DNA from 3 places in the Neorhizobium sp. LjRoot104 genome. Region 1 is predicted to be linked to each of the others. Evidence: riboswitches for the same ligand, from Rfam matches in the RefSeq annotation. Region 1 holds a riboswitch; each other region holds the start of a gene.
What was found. A riboswitch is a leader RNA that binds a small molecule or an ion and turns the genes downstream of it on or off. The one in region 1 is predicted to bind cobalamin.

Region 1 (5,917 bases):
CGTCTCGAAAATCGTCGGGCGCGACCCGGAAAAGCTCGATGAAGCCGCCGTCTGCCGCGCGGCGATCGAGAGCCTGGCGGAGAATTTCTCGGACGGCGTCGTGGCGCCGGCCTTCTGGATGGGGATATTCGGTCTTGCGGGTGGCGTCGGCTACAAGGCGGCCAATACCGCCGACAGCATGATCGGCCACAAATCGCCGCGTTACGAAGCCTTCGGCTGGGCGGCGGCGCGTTTCGACGATCTCATCAACCTGCCCGCCTCGCGCCTGAGCGCCCTTCTTTTCGTGGTCGCGGCGGGCCTCATCGACCACGCCTCGCCCGGCAACGCGATCCGGGCCGTCCGGCGGGATGCCCGCCATCACCGTTCGCCGAATGCCGGCTGGCCCGAAGCGGCCATGGCCGGCGCGCTCGGCATAGCGCTCGCCGGCCCGCGCAGCTATGGAGGCCGGATGATCGAGGCGGGTTTCATGGGCGAGGGCGGACGTTCCGAACTCAACCACCACGACATTCGCCGCGCGCTGAAACTCGCCCGCGTCGCCGACGCCCTGCTGATCGGCCTTTTCGGCCTTCTGGCGCTGATCATCTGGCAAGTTTGAGCAGCCCGTCGAGATCGAGATGCTTTTCCATATGGCCGGCCAGCCGGTCGAGCACAGCGTCCACGCCTGCCTCGTAATCAAGGCCCGATGCAGAGCCCCCGAGCCGCGTCAGCCAGGCCGACCGCTGCCGGTCGTTGGAAAACAGCCCGTGGAGATAGGTACCCCAGACCCGGCCATCCGCCGATATCGCACCTTCCGGACCACCGCCGATCACCGAAAACGGCCGCGCGCAGTCTGCCCCGGATGTCCGCCCGATATGCATCTCGTAGCCGGACAGCGAAACTCCATCGAAACTCTCGCCCGACACGGCCTCCAGCCGTTTATCGCCCGACAGAACCGTTTCGACGTCCAGCAAGCCAAACCCTTCGATCGACCCGGGCGGCCCTTCCGTTCCTTCCGGATCGGAGATGGTCTTTCCAAGCATCTGGTAGCCGCCACAGAGACCGAATACCCGACCGCCACGACGGACATGCGCGGCGATATCGACGTCGAAACCGGCTGCCTTCAGCGCCCGCAGATCGGATATCGTCGCCTTCGAACCAACCAGCAGCACCAGATCGCAGTCGCCGGGAATAACCTGCTCCGGCCTAACCCGGATCAGATCGACGTCGGGCTCCGCCTCCAGCGGATCGAGATCGTCGAAATTGGATATGTGCGACAGGATCGGCACCGCGATCCTGATCTTCGCGCCAGCCTTCCGCACCGAAGGCGCATTGAGGCCAAGCGCATCTTCGGCCGGAAGCCTGGCCGCATCGGCAAAATGCGGCAGCAAACCGATCGACTGCCAGCCAGTCAGATCACCGATCATCCGCATGCCGTCGGCAAACAGGGCCGGGTCGCCGCGAAACCGGTTGACGACAAACCCCCGGATCATCGCCGCATCGTCGGGATCGAGCACCAGCCTGGTGCCGGCAAGGCTGGCGATCACCCCGCCCCGGTCGATATCGCCGATCAGCACCACCGGCACGTCGGCGGCCCGGGCAAACCCCATATTGGCGATGTCGTTGTGGCGAAGATTGATTTCGGATGCGCTGCCGGCGCCTTCGACCAGGACGAGATCGGCCTGATTGCGGAGAATATCGAAACTCTCCAGAACCCGCGGCATCAGTTTCGGCTTGAGCATCTGGTATTCGGCGGCCTTTGCATTGCCTTCGACCCTGCCCTGCACAACCACCTGCGCACCCACCTCGCTCTGCGGCTTCAGGAGTACGGGGTTCATGTGGACGCTGAGCGGCACGCCGGCGGCGCGTGCCTGCAGCGCCTGCGCCCGGCCGATCTCGCCGCCATCGGCGGTCACCGCTGCATTGTTCGACATGTTCTGCGGCTTGAACGGCATGATCTTCAGGCCACGCAGCTTGTAGGCACGGGCAAGTCCGGCCACGACCAGCGACTTGCCCACATCCGAACCCGTTCCCTGAAACATCAGCGCCCGAGCTGGCTTGATCCCGGTCATAGTCTAGAACTCGATGCCGGCCTGGGCCTTCACGCCCGCCTTGAAGTGGTGCTTGACCAGCGTCATCTCGGTCACCATGTCGGCCGCCTCGATCAGCGCCGGCTTGGCATTGCGGCCGGTGACGACCACATGCAGGTCCGGCCGCCGCGCCTGCAGCGCGGCGACGATCTTGTCGAGATCCAGGTAATCGTAACGGAGCGCGATGTTGAGCTCATCGAGGATGACGAGCCCGATCGTCTCGTCCGCCATCAGCTCGATCGCCTTTTCCCAGGCCTTTTCCGCCGCAGCGACATCCCGCTTCAGGTCCTGGGTCTCCCAGGTAAAGCCCTCGCCCATCGTGTGCCAGACGACACGATCGCCGAAGACGGCAAGCGCCGGCTGCTCGCCGGTAGACCAGGCACCCTTGATGAACTGCACGACACCGACCCGGCGATTGTTGCCGAGCATGCGCAGCGCCAGGCCGAAGGCGGCGGTGGATTTGCCCTTGCCGGATCCGGTATGGACGATGAGAAGCCCCTTTTCCTGGGTCTTCTCCGCCACTTCCGCATCCTGAACCGCCTTGCGGTTCGCCATCTTGGCGCGATGACGTTCGACGGAAGCCTCGTCGATCTCCTTCACCGGGAAGCGAGCTTCGCCGGAGATCCGGCAGAAGCTTCCTCGCCGGCGCGGAATTTTTCGCGCACTACGCCGGCAAGCGCACCGAGCACCGCCCAGAACACCAGGTTGGTCGCATAAACGGCGTTGACGAAGCGGGCATAAAGATCCATCGGGACGGCCGTTTCATGGCTCGGCGGCAGCGGCGCGCCGATGAGATGCGGCGCGATCAGAAGCACGATCGCAAGCGCTGCGAACACGGCCGAGCGGGTATAGACGAGCAAGCCCAGACCCACTGCCGTGCAGACTGCCGTCGAGACCCACCAGATCTGGCGCGGACCGAGCTCGGCGGCCGGCATGCCGGGCAGTTCCGGCGGCAGGCCGAGGCCCGGTGCGAGGATGACGACGAGGAAGCCGGCAATGCCGAACATCAAGCCACCGCGCCAGCCCCGGAACCCGCCGAATGCCTCCGAAGCGGCGACGAGGACGAGAGCGAAACCGATGCCCGACAGCATGTCCGCGGCGAGCGTATAGATGAAGCGCTCGAAGCCATCGGCCGGAGCCCAGGCTTCGTCATCATGGTGGTGGTCGGCAGCAGGCGCCGCCGCACCGGCCGCTGCGGGCGCCGCGTCATGGCTGTGAGCGGCCTCACCGCCGGCATTTTCAAACACCTCCGCCTGCAGGATCAGCGGTACCGTGGAGAAGCTCTGCATCACGGTGAGCAGCAGCCCGGACAAAAGCCCGGCGATCACCGCCGTGAAGACGATGTTACGAAACAACGACATTGGGAGAACTCCTCAGTGGCAGGGGAAGGCGAGCGAGTGGCGCGTGTCATGCGCGGCATTGTGGACGACTTCCAGATGCGAGAAGCCGACAAAGCCGACGATGAACAGGCCGAGCAGGGCCGTCATGCTGAGGGGAATGATCTTCGAAGCGGAAATGCCGACTGCAGTTGCGGCAGAATTTTGTACCATGGTCTCGTCCTTTCGCCCTCCACCCGAGGGCCGTTCACGTTCTTTGCCGCCTCTGGCAGGTCTCCTGGCTCGCGGATCGGACGCCTTCTCCCGCCTTCCCAGGATACCGTTGGCCGGATTTCCCAGTGGCTTGACGGCCGAACGACCGTTTTGGGCAAAGACTTTCCGCTTACAGTTGCGGGGGCAGCCGCGGGTTGGACGGTAAATTTCCGTCGCACCGCATTCCCTCTAAAACCCTTTCGGGCACCATAGGCTCGGTCACTATAGACGAATTCGGCGTCACGGCAATCGCCTTTGCGACGCATTGACATGGGCCAGCGACCGGGCTTAGTTGAAAGGAGATGGTCCCTTTCCGGCAACGGGGAGGGCTAAGAGAGAATGCGGTGCGATCCCTTTTTCAGGATCAATGCCGCGGCTGCCCCCGCAACTGTAGGCGGCGAGCCACTTGCCGAGAGGCCACTGGGAAACCGGGAAGGCAGGCAAATGGCGGCGACCCGTGAGCCAGGAGACCTGCCGTCCGACAATTCTGCTTCACCGGGCGGGGTGCTCCGGAGGAAGTTTTTCGATCACCGCAGGCGGTTTCAGCCTCCTGCTCCGCGCCCCGATTTTTCGACCCCGGCGGGAACGCGGCTGACCGATGAGTGACCACCGACCAGATGATCCGGCGACCGCCAGCCCTGCGGATGTGACGATTTTCGTCTGCACCAATTGCCGCGACGAAACAGATAGCGAGGTCCGGCCGGGTATCGCACTGATCGCGGCGTTGCGCGAGGCGGCCGCGGGCAAGCCGCTTGCGGTCAAGCCCGTCACCTGCCTTGCCAATTGCGAAAAAAGCCCGAGCGCTGCCTTCAACCACCGCAGCGGCTGGTCCTATGTCTTCGGCCATCTGTCGCTCGACAATGTCGAGGATATCGTCACCGGCGCAATGATGCTGGCCGAGGACGAGCGCGGTTTCCTTCCCCTTCGCGGCCGCCCCACCTGCCTGCGCGGCAAGGGCATGACGGCCCGCATCCCACCCTTTCATCATCACGAGGACATGCCATCATGAGCGTTTCGTTCGACCGCGTTCCCTGCACCGTCGTTACCGGGTTTCTGGGGGCCGGCAAGACCACGCTGATCCGCAACCTGATCGAGAACCTGAAGGGCAAGCGGCTGGCGATCATCGTCAACGAGTTCGGCGATGTCGGCATCGACGGCGACGTGCTGAAGGGCTGCGGCATCGAAAGCTGCCCGGAAGACAACATCATCGAACTCGCCAATGGCTGCATCTGCTGCACCGTGGCCGATGATTTCGTACCGGCGATCGACCAAATTCTGGCCATGGAGCAGCGTGTCGACCACATCCTCATCGAGACCTCCGGCCTCGCGCTGCCGAAGCCTCTCGTCCAGGCCTTCCAGTGGCCGGACGTGAAAGCGCGGGTGACGGTTGACGCTGTGATTGCCGTGGTGGACGGGCTGGCGCTCGCCGAAGGCCGCGTCGCCGACGACCATGAGGCGCTCGAAGCCCAGCGCCAGGCGGACGGCTCGATCGACCATGACGATCCGGTCGAGGAAGTGTTCGAGGACCAGGTGGCCTGCGCCGACATGATCGTGCTCACCAAGAGCGACCTTCTCGACGCCGCCGGCCTCGCGACCGCCAGGGATCGCGTTTCGGCGCATCTGCCGCGCGCCGTGAAAATCGTCTCGGCCGCCAATGGCGCCATCGATCCGGCGGTGCTGATCGGCCTCGGCCTCGCCGTCGAGGACGACATCGAAAACCGCAAGACCCATCACGACGACGAACTGGACCACGATCACGACGATTTCGACAGCTTCGTCGTCGATTTGGCCGCGGTCACGGATGCCGAACAGCTTGCCGCCCGTATCTCCGCGACGGCGGAAGCAGAGAACGTGCTGCGCATAAAAGGCTTCGTGGAAGTCGCGAACAAGCCGATGCGCCTGCAGGTTCAGGCGGTAGGATCGCGCGTCAACCATTATTTCGACCGCGCCTGGGCACCCGGCGAAGCGCGGGCAAGCCGCCTCGTCGTCATCGGCGAAAAGGGCATCGACCGGGCCGCAATCGAAAGGATGCTGGCCGCATAGGAAGGCCCGAGGGAAGGATGCACATACTCGCCACCACATCGTCGTCGCTTGACGACCTCATCGAACCGGTCGACCTAGATCAGTCGCCGGGCGACGTGGTGGTGCTCTCCTTTTCCGGCAGCGACCTGAACGGGGTAGCGGCGGTTTGGGGTACGGATGGGTGCGGTGGCCGCGCAGATGACGGCAAAAACAAGTGCCAGCGTTCCCCCACCCCAACCC
Region 2 (5,917 bases), 3.5 Mb from region 1:
GGTTCATGCGTTCGAGCGAGACGATCAGGTCGTGGCCAGCGGTGCGCGGGGTCTGCCCCCCGACGAGGCCGGTATTGCCGGTCTGCGGCACTATCGGCGTGCCGGTTTCGCTTGCAAGCTTCAGGATCGCTGACACTTCCTCGACCGAACCCGGCTTCAGGAGCATGGGCGACGAACCTTTGTAGAGCCCGCGGCCCTCGATGAGATGAGGCGCAAGATCGCGGGCATCGCGCAGGACGTGGTTCTCGCCGACGATCGCCGCGAAGCGGTCGAGAAGCTCTGGTTTCGGCCCTGAAATGTCCATAAGCGTCTCCTCCTATTAGCCCCGGCTTATTCCCGGGGGGCGGCCGCCCTTGCCAGCCGGTCGTTGATGGCCTCGCCGAGCCCATGGTCGGGAATGGGCGTGACGGCGATACTGACGGCGCCGGTGGCGTCGGCGCGCTTCAGGTAATCGAACAGGTTTGCCGCCGCCTGCGCAAGGTCGCCGGACGGGCTCAGGTCAAAAACCGCTGCGGCGAGTTTCATTCCCCTGACCGGGGCCGAACCGAGCCGGATCAATGCCTCGCCCGCCTCGACATGGTCGGCGTTGAGCCTGACCGCTGCACCCGGCGCATAATGAGAGGCCAGCATGCCGGGAGCCTCGATGATTGCCGTCGGTCCCTCCGGCCGGATCACCGCAAGCCCGGTCGCCTTCTCGATCTCTTCCGCGGCTACCCCGCCTGGCCGCAGCAGCCGGATCACTCCGTTCTCGACCCGAACGATGGTCGATTCCACACCGACCGGGGCCGCGCCGCCGTCGATGATCAACGCCAGCTTGTCGCCCAGATCGTCGGCGACGTGGGCTGCGCTGGTCGGGCTCACCTTGCCGGACGTATTGGCGCTGGGAGCCGCGAGCGGCTTGCCGAAGGCGCGGATCAGTTCGGAGGCGAAACCCTTGGGGAGCCGGATGCCGACCGTATCGAGCCCGGCCGTCGCCAGCGCGTGGATGCCGCTTTCGGGCTTCAGGCGAAGGATCAGGGTAAGAGGCCCTGGCCAGAAAGCTCCGGCAAGCCTGCGCGAGATCGGGTCGAAGACGGCGTAACGCTCGGCCATGTCGAGATCCGACATGTGGCAGATCAGCGGATTGAAGCGCGGCCGGCCCTTGGTCTCGTAAATGCGCGTGATGGCGGCGGGATTGGTGGCATCCGCCGCAAGCCCGTAGACCGTCTCGGTCGGGATCGCGACGGGAAGCCCGTCGCCAAGCACGGCGCAGGCTTGGGCGAGCGCGCCGTCATGATCCCGGGTGATGTCGATGATTTGAGCCGTCATGTCCGCCCGTCAATAACGCGGCCCGTGGCGTCTTCAAAGCCTTTTGATGATCTCGCGAAGCATTTCGTTGGAAGTGCCGAGCATCAGGACGTTCTTGATGGCTTCCATCGGATCGTTGGTCTGGAACAGCAGGCCGTTCTTGCGGATCGTGCGGTTGATCTGCAGCGGCTGACCTGCCTCGCGTTCGACCGCGACGGCAAAGTACATACGTGAATAGGCCGGGCTGATATGCTCGAAGAAGGTTTCCTCCTCGCCGATCTTGGAGAAGAAGTTGGCGATATAGAACGACCAGCTCACCGGGACGCCGCGCGGAAGAAGCGTTCTCGCCGCAGTGACGTGGCAATAGCCGAGATGCGGCCGCTCATCGAGCGTGTGGTGAAAGATGATCTTCGGGAACTGGATCGAGCGGTGGAAGGAGTTGATCCGGTTGTGGCTCGTTTCACCGGCGGCCTCGAGCCTTTTGCCCGTGCGCTCTGCGACTTCGGTGTGGGTGAGGTAGCGACGCTCTTCCGGCAGCCAGATCGGATTGTAGCGGGCGATGCGCCCTGTCCGGAGGAATTCGGAATGGGACGCGGTCTTTGCCACCACCGGCGCTGGAGGCGTTGGTGGAGGAGCTTTGTAATAACGGATCTTTCCCTTGGCCTGCACGGTGGCGTCGCTCCCATTCACGCCGGGATTTTATGGCTTATCCCTTAATGACAGGTTTCGCTTTCGCGGAGCTGGAGTGTTGCATTCTGGGCCGTTTCGCCGCTGTCGCCAACGCGGTTGCCGATGTCGCAATGTTGCCTATGCGACACGCTCGCTCGATGGTTATATCCGCCTCGATCTTGAGGTGCCGCCTGACTAGGGAAGGCGGAGAATTGGGAAGCCGGCAGGGGTTTTCAAAATCCGATCCGGCGCTGCCCCCGCAACGGTGGTGGAGCAACAAGGCACGGCATGAGCCACTGGGAAAGAGCCGCAAAGGCCGCCCGGGAAGGCGCCGAGCCGGTCCCTCCCAGGGACAAGCTCCTGAGCCCGGAAACCAGCCTCGGGACAAAAGATGACGACCGGACGCGGCGGGCGTTCGGGACAGGGTGTTGCGCGGGCTTTCAGGCCGGCCGGCATTTCCATGTCCTTCCGCTGTCCACATTGACGAGGAAGGTAATATGGAAATTCGCAATCAGGCCCTGCGGCAGCTCAAGAACCGTCGTGAAGGCTTCAGCCTCGAGCAGCCCTTCTATACCGATCCCGCCTATTTCAAGCTCGATCTGGAAATGATCTGGTATCGCGACTGGCTGTTCGTCGGACATGATTGCGAGCTGCCGAAGGCCGGAGCCTATTTCACCCTGCAGATCGGCGATTATCCGGTGGTCGTCGTGCGCGGTCGCGACAACCAGATCCGCGCGCTGCACAATACCTGCCGCCATCGCGGCAGCCGCGTCTGCACCAAGGAGCATGGCTCGGCGGTCCGGCTCGTATGTCCCTACCATCAATGGACCTACGAGCTGGACGGCTCGCTTCTGGTCGGCCGCCAGATGGGCCAGGATTTCGACAAGACCCAGTTCAGCATGAAGAAGGTCCATTGCGAGAGCGTCGCCGGCTACATCTTCATCTGCCTTGCCAACGAAGCGCCTGATTTCGCGCCGGTCCGCGCCGCGATCGAACCCTATCTGGCCCCGCATCGCCTGTCGGAAGCCAAGGTCGCGCACCAGTCGACGATCATCGAGAAGGGCAACTGGAAGCTCGTCTGGGAAAACAACCGCGAGTGCTACCACTGCGCCGCGAACCATCCGGAACTCTGCCGCACCTATCCGGAATCGCCGACCGCGACCGGCGTCCAGGGTGCCAAGGACGATCCTGTCATCGCCGCCCATTGGCAGCGCTGCGAGGAGGCGGGGTTGCCGAGCGAATTCCGCATGGACGAAACCGGCCAGTTCCGCGTCGCGCGCATGCCGCTGATCGAGGATGCCGAGAGCTACACGATGAGCGGCCGCAACGCCGTGCAGCGCAAGCTCTCGGACGACGTGACGATCAATTCGATCGGCACCATGCTGCTCTTCCACTATCCGAGCAGCTGGAACCACATTCTCGGCGACCACGCGATCTCGTTCCGCGTCACCCCGCTCGGGCCGGAGGAAACGGCGGTCACCACCAAATGGCTTGTTCACAAGGATGCGGTCGAGGGCGTCGACTACAATCTCGAAGAGCTGACGCATGTCTGGAACATGACCAACGACCAGGACCGCCAGATCGTCGAGGAAAACGCCTTCGGCATCCGCTCGCCCGCCTATGAGCCGGGTCCCTATTCCGTGCTCCACGAGGGTGGCGTCATGCAGTTCGTCGAATGGTATTCGAACTTCATGGTGAACCGGCTGCAGGGCGACCAGGCGAAGCTTTCGATCGTCGCATGATCGCCAGCTCGTGATCGGCGTTGATCGGCGCCTGGCCTGCCTCCAGGAACCGATTGCTTCGTCCGGCGTTGTTTTCTGATTAAAAATCAGATGAGGAAACACCCCGCATGAACGCATTTCGTCTACGCCTGACAGCGGTGGCAGTTGCCGTCGCGACCACGTTTGCCGGGCTTGTGCCAGCGCAGGCCATTCAGATGCCGGCTCCTCCCTCCGGCATTTCGGCCGCGGGCGATGTCACCAATGTCCAGTACCGTCGCGACTTCCGGCGTGACCGCTACGGCTGGTACAGGGGTCATCGCGGTTACCGTGACCGTCGCGCCGGCTATCGCTATCACAACGGTTTCTGGTTCCCGCTGGCGGCCTTCGGTGCCGGCGCGATCATCGGTGGTGCTATTCAAGCCCCCCGCGCGCAGTATTCGAACCGGCACGTCGCCTGGTGTGAAAGCCGTTATCGCACCTACCGCGCCTGGGACGACACCTATGTGCCGCGCGCCGGCGTGCGGGCACGCTGCATCTCGCCTTACAGATAAGCACGCATCGTTCATCTGAAGCCAAGCCCGGTCGCGGACAAGCCGCAACCGGGCTTGCTTCGTCGCGGGGCCCGTTAATTGCGCATTCAGGATGAACTTCCTAAGGTCTCGGCAAATTTCAAATCCGCTGCATATTAAAACAAGTGGCTGTCGAAAATTGAAACATGGACAAGGGATCTGGGGACTGAACATGACTCTTTTGAAGAACATCGCGGTTGCGGGCATCTCCGTTGCCGTTCTCGCCGGCTCTCTGATGCCGGCTCAGGCGATGCCGCTGCCGGCCGCTCCGGCCGCCGGGATCGAAACGAACGCCAATGCGGAGGTCACCCTCGTGCAGTACCGTCGTCATGGCGGCGGCTGGTATCGTGGGCATCGCGGTTATCGCGACTACCGTCCGGGCTATCGCCGCCACAACGGTTACTGGTTTCCGCTGGCGGCATTCGGTGCCGGCGCCCTGATCGGCGGCGCCATCGCTGCCCAGCCGCGTTATGTCGAGCCGGCGCCGGTCTATGGCGGAGGGGACGACATCAATCCGCGCCATTACGAATGGTGCGCTGACCGCTACCGGTCCTACGACGCCTATTCGAACTCGTTCCAGCCGAATTACGGCCCACGCCAGACCTGCTATTCGCCTTATTTCTAAGAGCGCCCTGACAGGCACTATCCAACCCGTCCGGTATCATAGCCGGGCGGGTTTTCATTTGTTCAGCGGTCAGAGAATTCCGGTGCGCTTCAACAGCCACCAGGCGGCCAGCACCGAAACGCCGATCAGGCCGAAGGCATAGGCCGTCCCGCCGGAACCCCCTTCGAAAGGCAGCGACGAGGTGTTCATCCCGAAAAAGCCGGTGACCAAGGTCGGCGGCAGCAGGAAGGCGGTCATTAGCGACAGGATGTAGAGGTGCCGGTTGGTTTCGGAGGAGAGCTTCGAGTCGATTTCCTCGTGCAGCAGCCGGGCGCGTTCCTGTAGCGCGTAGACGTCGTGGTCCGCCGCCTCCAGCCTTCCGATCAGCCGCGCGGCGGCGTCGTCGAAACCGGGCGGCATCTCGTCGTCGTCGGTCGCCGCGGCGCGCCTGAGCAGCGTCAGCACGGTTCTCAGATGCCGGTGCAGCCTGACCACCGTCCGTCTGATCGGCGCGAGACGGCGCCGTTCGTCGCGTGGGGTGTTGTCGTAGACGAAATCCTCGATGATGTTCATCTCTTCGGTCAGTTCCATCACCAGGGCGATCAGCGTGCGCTGGAATTCGGCGACCAGCGTCTCGAACACGTCGATCGGCTTCTTGTAACGCGAGGCGTTCTTTTCGATCGCAGCCCGCACCCGGTCGACCGAACGCAGAGGCTGCAGCCGGGTGGTGATGATCAGCCTGTCCGAGACGAAGAAATGCAGCCAGCCGATATTGCGTGTCTCGCTGTCGAATTCCCGCTGGAAATCGACAAGCGTGCCGTAGACGAGCTGCTCGTCCAGCGTCACGGCAGCGTGGGTGTCGTGGGTGATGAGTGCTGCGATCGCCGGTGGAGTGAGGCCCGGGAAATTTTCCAGGAAGGCGTTGACCCGGCTGTCGGCGAGATTGAGATGCAGCCACAGGAACCCGTCTCCGGGCTCAAGATCGCTGCGTGCCGCATCGAGGGGCAACCGGGTGCAGGGCGCCGATCCCGGATGAAAGCGATAGGCCCAGACGAGGCCTGGGACAG
Region 3 (5,917 bases), 2.4 Mb from region 1:
ATCGACCTGCCGAACTATGGCGAGTTCGACGAGAAACGCGTCTTCATCGCCGGCGAGATGCCGGGACCGGTCAATTTCCGCGGCGTGCGGCTCGGCATCCCGATCTGCGAGGACATCTGGGGCGATCTCGGCGTCTGCGAGACGCTGTCGGAGAGCGGCGCGGAAATCCTGCTGGTGCCGAACGGTTCGCCCTATTATCGCGGCAAGGTGGATATCCGCCACCAGGTCGTCCTGAAGCAGGTGATCGAGACCGGCCTGCCGATGATCTATGCGGCTCAGCTCGGCGGCCAGGACGAACTGGTCTTCGACGGCGCCAGCTTCGCCTTCAATGTGGACAAGTCGCTTGCCTTCCAGATGAGCCAGTTCGAGCCGGCCGTTGCCGTCACCGAGTGGAGACGGATTGGCGAGACCTGGCATTGCGCCCGAGGGCCGATGGCGCGCATTCCGGAAAAGGAGGAGGCGGATTACCGCGCCTGCCTTCTCGGTTTCCGCGATTACGTCAACAAGAACGGCTTCAAGTCGGTCGTGCTCGGCCTGTCCGGTGGTATCGACAGCGCGATCTGCGCGGCGATCGCCGTCGATGCGCTCGGCGAGGAGAGGGTGCGCACGGTGATGCTGCCCTATCGCTATACGTCGGAGGACTCGCTGAAGGACGCCGCCGATTGCGCCAGGGCGCTCGGCTGCCGTTACGACATCGTGCAGATCGCCGAGCCGGTGGACGGCTTTTCGTCGGCGCTGGCCGAACTGTTCGAGGTAACCGAGGAGGGCATTACCGAGGAGAACCTCCAGAGCCGCGCCCGCGGCACGATCCTGATGGCGATCTCCAACAAGTTCGGCTCGATGGTGGTGACGACCGGCAACAAGTCGGAAATGTCGGTCGGTTACGCCACCCTCTACGGCGACATGAACGGCGGCTTCAACCCGATCAAGGACCTCTACAAGATGCAGGTCTATGCGCTGTCCGCTTGGCGCAACCAACACCTGCCGCCGACGGCGCTCGGCCCGAGCGGCGAGGTGATCCCGAAGAACATCATCTCCAAGGCCCCATCCGCGGAACTTCGGCCCAACCAGACCGACCAGGATTCGCTGCCGCCCTATCCGGTACTCGACGATATCCTGGAATGCCTTGTCGAGCTGGAGATGGGCACCGAGGAGATCATCGCCCGCGGGCATGATATCGCCACCGTGCACCGGATCGAGCACCTCCTGTATCTCGCCGAATACAAGCGGCGGCAATCGGCGCCCGGGGTAAAAATCACCAAGAAGAATTTCGGCCGCGACCGGCGTTACCCGATCACCAACCGGTTCCGGGACCGGTAGGAGAGGGATCATGGCCCTGCGCAGCTCGGTCGAGATCTTCAACATCCGAAGCCGGACGATGCGGGTGGTCTGGCAGACGGAAGCCCTGTTCGAGGCGCCCAACTGGTCTCCGGACGGGCAATATCTGATGCTGAACAGCGAGGGCCTGATCTATCGGCTGTCACCGGACGGTGACGGCGGTCCGCAACTTGTCGATACGGGCTTTGCCCTGCAATGCAACAACGACCACGGCATTTCGCCTGACGGTTCGCTGATCGCCATTTCCGACAAGGTGGAGTTCGGCAAGTCGGCGATCTATGTGCTTCCCGTCGGTGGCGGTGTACCGAGGCTAGTGACCCGGAACCTGCCGTCCTACTGGCATGGCTGGTCGCCCGACGGAAAAAGCTTCGCCTATTGCGGCATCCGCGGCGACGAATTCGACATTTATACGATCGGTATCGAAGGCGGTGAGGAGACCAGGCTGACCTTTGGCGAGGGCCGCAATGACGGGCCGGATTATTCGCCCGACGGCAAGTGGATCTATTTCAACTCCAGCCGCAGCGGGCTCATGCAGATCTGGCGCGTTCCGGCCGCCGGTGGTCCGGCGGAGCGGATCACCGACAGCGATTACGGCGACTGGTTTCCACATCCGTCGCCGAAGGGTGACAAGATCGTCTTCATCTCCTACGACGCCGATGTCCTCGACCATCCGCGTGATCTCGACGTCCGCGTCCGGCTGATGGACATCGACGGCGGCAATGCCGAGACGCTGTTCGATCTCTTCGGCGGGCAGGGCACGATGAACTCGCCCAACTGGTCGCCGGATGGTGATGAATTCGTCTATGTACGCTATTTCCCTGTCGCATGAGCGTCTTGCGGCGAAGACTGGGTAGGGGCATAACTGATCCGGTCAGGTGCCGGCGACAAGCCGGAGAATCGGGAATCCGGGGTGGAACCGGAACGTGCCCAACGCTGTGAGGTGGACGCCCGGCCGCAGGAATTCAGCCACTGGGAAACCGGGAAGGCCGCGGCGGGAGGCGGACGAAGCCAAGTCAGAAGACCGGCCTGACACGATAGACCGAACCCGCGCGGACGGCGGCAAGGTTTCGGACCTCTCCTTGCTTCCGAAAGGCTGGGGAGCGACGGCATTGTTGGGGATAAACGATGCGACCTGACCCTTTTGCGCATGCCTTGCGGCCCGCCGGTGAATTTTCCAAGGCCGAACGTACGGCCGTTTATCGGGCGATCGAGACCCGCCGCGACGTGCGCGACCAGTTCCTGCCCGATCCGCTGCCGGACGACCTGGTAAGGCGACTGCTTGGCGCTGCGCATGCAGCTCCCTCCGTCGGCTTCATGCAGCCCTGGAATTTCATCCTCATCCGCGATCAGGCGGTGCGGGAGGCCGCATGGACCGCCTTCTCGCGCGCCAATGACGAAGCCGCGGAGATGTTTCCGGATGAAAGCCGCGACCTCTATCGCAGTCTCAAGCTCGAAGGCATCCGCAAGGCGCCACTGTCGATCTGCGTCACCTGCGATCCCGATCGCGCCGGCCCGGTTGTGCTCGGCCGTACCCACAATTCGCGCATGGACGCCTATTCGACCGTCTGCGCCGTGCAGAACCTCTGGCTTGCGGCCAGGGCCGAAGGCGTCGGCGTCGGCTGGGTCAGCATCTTTCACGACGAGGACGTGCGCGGGCTGCTTGGCATTCCCGACCGCATCGAGATCATCGCCTGGCTCTGCCTCGGTTACGTCGATCGGCTCTATGGCGAGCCGGAGCTGGCGCTCAAGGGCTGGCGCCAGCGCCTGACTCTGGACGAACTGGTGTTTCATGACCGATGGGAGAACCGCTGACTATTGCTGCGGCTGCGGTCCTGCCGATTTCGGATTGCTGAGATCGATACTCTCGTCGGGCAGGAAGGTCGGCCCGACGGTGCGCACCTTCCTGTTCGGATCGTAGGCCCGCTCCGGTGGCGGTGTGAGTATCGGCGGCTGGACGGCGGCTGCCTGTGGCTTTTGTGGCGGGCGGGTGCGCAGGTTGGTGATCCCGGAATAGGGCTGCTCTTCCTTCGGAAGTTCGATCCCCGGCACCTTTCGCCGATCGTCGATAACAGGCGGCAGCGGTTCGAAAGAGGGGATGCAGCGCTGTTCGCGAATGGCGGCGAGAATGGCATTCCGCTCTTCCGAGGGCAGGATCATCTGCCGCGAACTATTCCGTTCCGCCGCCAGCGCATCGCGGCTCTGCTCCATTCTGTCCAGCGCATCCCGCATCTGGCCGCAGACCTCGGCATTCGGGCCGCCCAAAACCACGACGCTGCCATTGCCGCAACCGGCGCGGCGCATGTCGATCCTGAGCTCCCGGATATCGGTATTGTATTCGCCGAGCTGCTGGGCATAGCTGCGTGCCGCGGACGTGCTGCCGATGATCTGCGGGCTATTGCCAAGTTTCCGGTAAAGCGCCGCGCAAACGGCGGGGTCCCCCGCCAGCGCTGCGGCAGGCAGGAAAAACAGCGGTATGGTCAGCAGGCCGCGAAGCGGGATCGGCAATTCCGGCATCCTCTCCAGAGTTTGGAGATGGCATCATGGAACGTGCCGGTTGACAATCTCATAAAGCGGCGATCACCGCATGTGAAAACAGATCTCAGATACGGTGTGAGCCCCCAACGGGGCTCACGCCAATCGCGAGTTTAAACAACTTAAGATTGAATTTGTAAATTTGGCTGCGATGCTTCCACGACGGCCAGGGCCGCCATGTTCACCACGCCGCGCGACGTGACCGAGGACGACAGGATATGCGCCGGCCGGGCCGCCCCGAGAAGGATGGGCCCGACATGCAGGGCGTCCGTCAGGTTGCGCACGAGGCCGAGCGAGATGTTTGCCGCGTCGAGGTTCGGGAAGACCAGCAGGTTGGCTTCGCCGGTGAGCGAGCTGTTCGGCATGGCCCGCTTGCGCAGCGTTTCGGACAGGGCGGAGCCGCCCTGCATTTCGCCGTCGACTTCGAGTTCCGGCGCACGCTGGCGCACCAGCTTCAGGGCAGCCCGCATCTTCTGGGCGCTTTCCGAATCGCGCGAGCCGAAATTCGAATGGCAGATCAGCGCCGCCTTCGGAGTGATGCCGAACCGGCGGATTTCCTCGGCCGCGAGAACCGTGATCTCGGCGATCTCCTGCGCGGACGGGTTGTAGTTGACGAAAGTGTCGGTGAAGAACATCGCACCGCGCTGGGAGATCACCAGGCTGAGGCCCGAGAAGGCGCAGACGTCCGGCCGCTTGCCGATGATCTGGTTCACGTCGCTGAGATGCTTGTCGTAACGGCCTTCGACGCCGCAGATCAGCGCATCCGCATCGCCGCGCTTGACCGCGAGCGCGCCGATCACCGTGTTGTTGGTGCGCACGATGGTGCGCGCCGCTTCCGGATTGATGCCTTCGCGGCCGACCAGGGCGAAATATTCGTCGACATAGTCGCGATAGCGCGGATCGTCTTCCGGGTTGACCACGGCGAAATCGACATTCGGGCGGATGCGGATACCGAAGCGGGCAAGCCGCGCTTCGATGACCGAAGGACGACCGATCAGGATCGGGGTCGCCGTCTTTTCTTCGAGCAGGACCTGGGCGGCGCGCAGCACGCGCTCGTCCTCGCCCTCGGCGAAGATCACCCGGTTCCTCTCGGAAGCCTTGGCGGCGCTGAAGATCGGCTTCATCACGAAACCGGAGCGCCAGACGAAGCGGTTCAACTGGTCGAGATAGGCCTCGAAATCCTGGATCGGCCGCGAGGCGACGCCGGTCTCGGCAGCGGCTTTGGCAACCGCAGGGGCAATGCGCAGGATGAGGCGCGGATCGAAAGGCGAGGGGATGAGATAGTCGGCTCCGAAGATCGGCGTCTCGCCGGAATAGGCGCGAGCGGCAACGTCGGAGACTTCCTCGCGTGCAAGCGCTGCGATCGCCTTGACCGCTGCCATCTTCATTTCCTCGTTGATCGTCCGGGCGCCGCAATCGAGCGCGCCGCGGAAGATGTAGGGGAAACACAGCACGTTGTTGACCTGGTTCGGGAAGTCCGAACGGCCGGTGCAGATCATCGCGTCGGGACGGGCGGCGCGGGCGAGCTCCGGCATGATTTCCGGCGTCGGATTGGCAAGCGCCATGATCAGCGGCTTTTCGGCCATCTGTGCCAGGAGTTCTGGCTTCAGCACGCCGGCGGCGGAGAGGCCGAGAAACACGTCGGCGCCGCCGATGCTGTCGGCAAGGACGCGCTTTTCGGATTTCTGGGTGTAGATTTCCTTCCACTCGTCCATCAGCGTATTGCGCCCGTCATAGACAAGGCCTTCGATGTCGTGGACCCAGATATTCTCTTTCTTCGCGCCGAGCGAAACGAGGAGATGCAGGCAGGCGAGCGCGGCAGCACCCGCGCCTGAGGTAACGATCTTCACGTCGGCGATGTTTTTTCCGGCGAGTTCAAGCCCGTTCAGGACCGCGGCGGCGACGATGATCGCAGTGCCGTGCTGGTCGTCGTGGAAGACCGGGATGTTCATCTTTTCGCGCAGCCGGCGTTCGACTTCGAAACACTCCGGCGACTTGATGTCTTCGAGGTTGATGCCGCCGAAGGTCGGCTCGAGCGCCGAGACGG

Region 2: another riboswitch for cobalamin. It lies ahead of ACSQ8R_RS02145 (aromatic ring-hydroxylating oxygenase subunit alpha); the one in region 1 lies ahead of ACSQ8R_RS19140 (CbtB domain-containing protein).
Region 3: another riboswitch for cobalamin. It lies ahead of bluB (5,6-dimethylbenzimidazole synthase); the one in region 1 lies ahead of ACSQ8R_RS19140 (CbtB domain-containing protein).

Annotation. Positions count from the first base shown of each region.
Region 1 covers NZ_CAXURS020000001.1:3,902,044-3,907,960, forward strand. Annotated here, with positions in the region: gene cbiB (adenosylcobinamide-phosphate synthase CbiB) at 1-595, shown strand, start outside; gene ACSQ8R_RS19125 (cobyric acid synthase) at 579-2,048, opposite strand; gene cobO (cob(I)yrinic acid a,c-diamide adenosyltransferase) at 2,052-2,666, opposite strand; gene ACSQ8R_RS19135 (CbtA family protein) at 2,663-3,427, opposite strand; gene ACSQ8R_RS19140 (CbtB domain-containing protein) at 3,440-3,616, opposite strand; cobalamin riboswitch at 3,654-3,882, opposite strand; cobalamin riboswitch at 3,942-4,148, shown strand; gene ACSQ8R_RS19145 (DUF1636 family protein) at 4,254-4,664, shown strand; gene cobW (cobalamin biosynthesis protein CobW) at 4,661-5,698, shown strand; gene cobN (cobaltochelatase subunit CobN) at 5,716-5,917, shown strand, end outside.
Region 2 covers NZ_CAXURS020000001.1:446,727-452,643, forward strand. Annotated here, with positions in the region: gene ACSQ8R_RS02130 (FAD-binding oxidoreductase) at 1-304, opposite strand, end outside; gene ACSQ8R_RS02135 (L-threonylcarbamoyladenylate synthase) at 331-1,308, opposite strand; gene ACSQ8R_RS02140 (DUF6656 family protein) at 1,342-1,956, opposite strand; cobalamin riboswitch at 2,122-2,352, shown strand; gene ACSQ8R_RS02145 (aromatic ring-hydroxylating oxygenase subunit alpha) at 2,454-3,698, shown strand; gene ACSQ8R_RS02150 (BA14K family protein) at 3,806-4,228, shown strand; gene ACSQ8R_RS02155 (BA14K family protein) at 4,419-4,871, shown strand; gene ACSQ8R_RS02160 (transporter) at 4,941-5,917, opposite strand, start outside.
Region 3 covers NZ_CAXURS020000001.1:1,529,606-1,535,522, forward strand. Annotated here, with positions in the region: gene ACSQ8R_RS07830 (NAD+ synthase) at 1-1,320, shown strand, start outside; gene ACSQ8R_RS07835 (TolB family protein) at 1,337-2,167, shown strand; cobalamin riboswitch at 2,195-2,382, shown strand; gene bluB (5,6-dimethylbenzimidazole synthase) at 2,464-3,150, shown strand; gene ACSQ8R_RS07845 (hypothetical protein) at 3,151-3,852, opposite strand; gene ACSQ8R_RS07850 (NADP-dependent malic enzyme) at 3,993-5,917, opposite strand, start outside.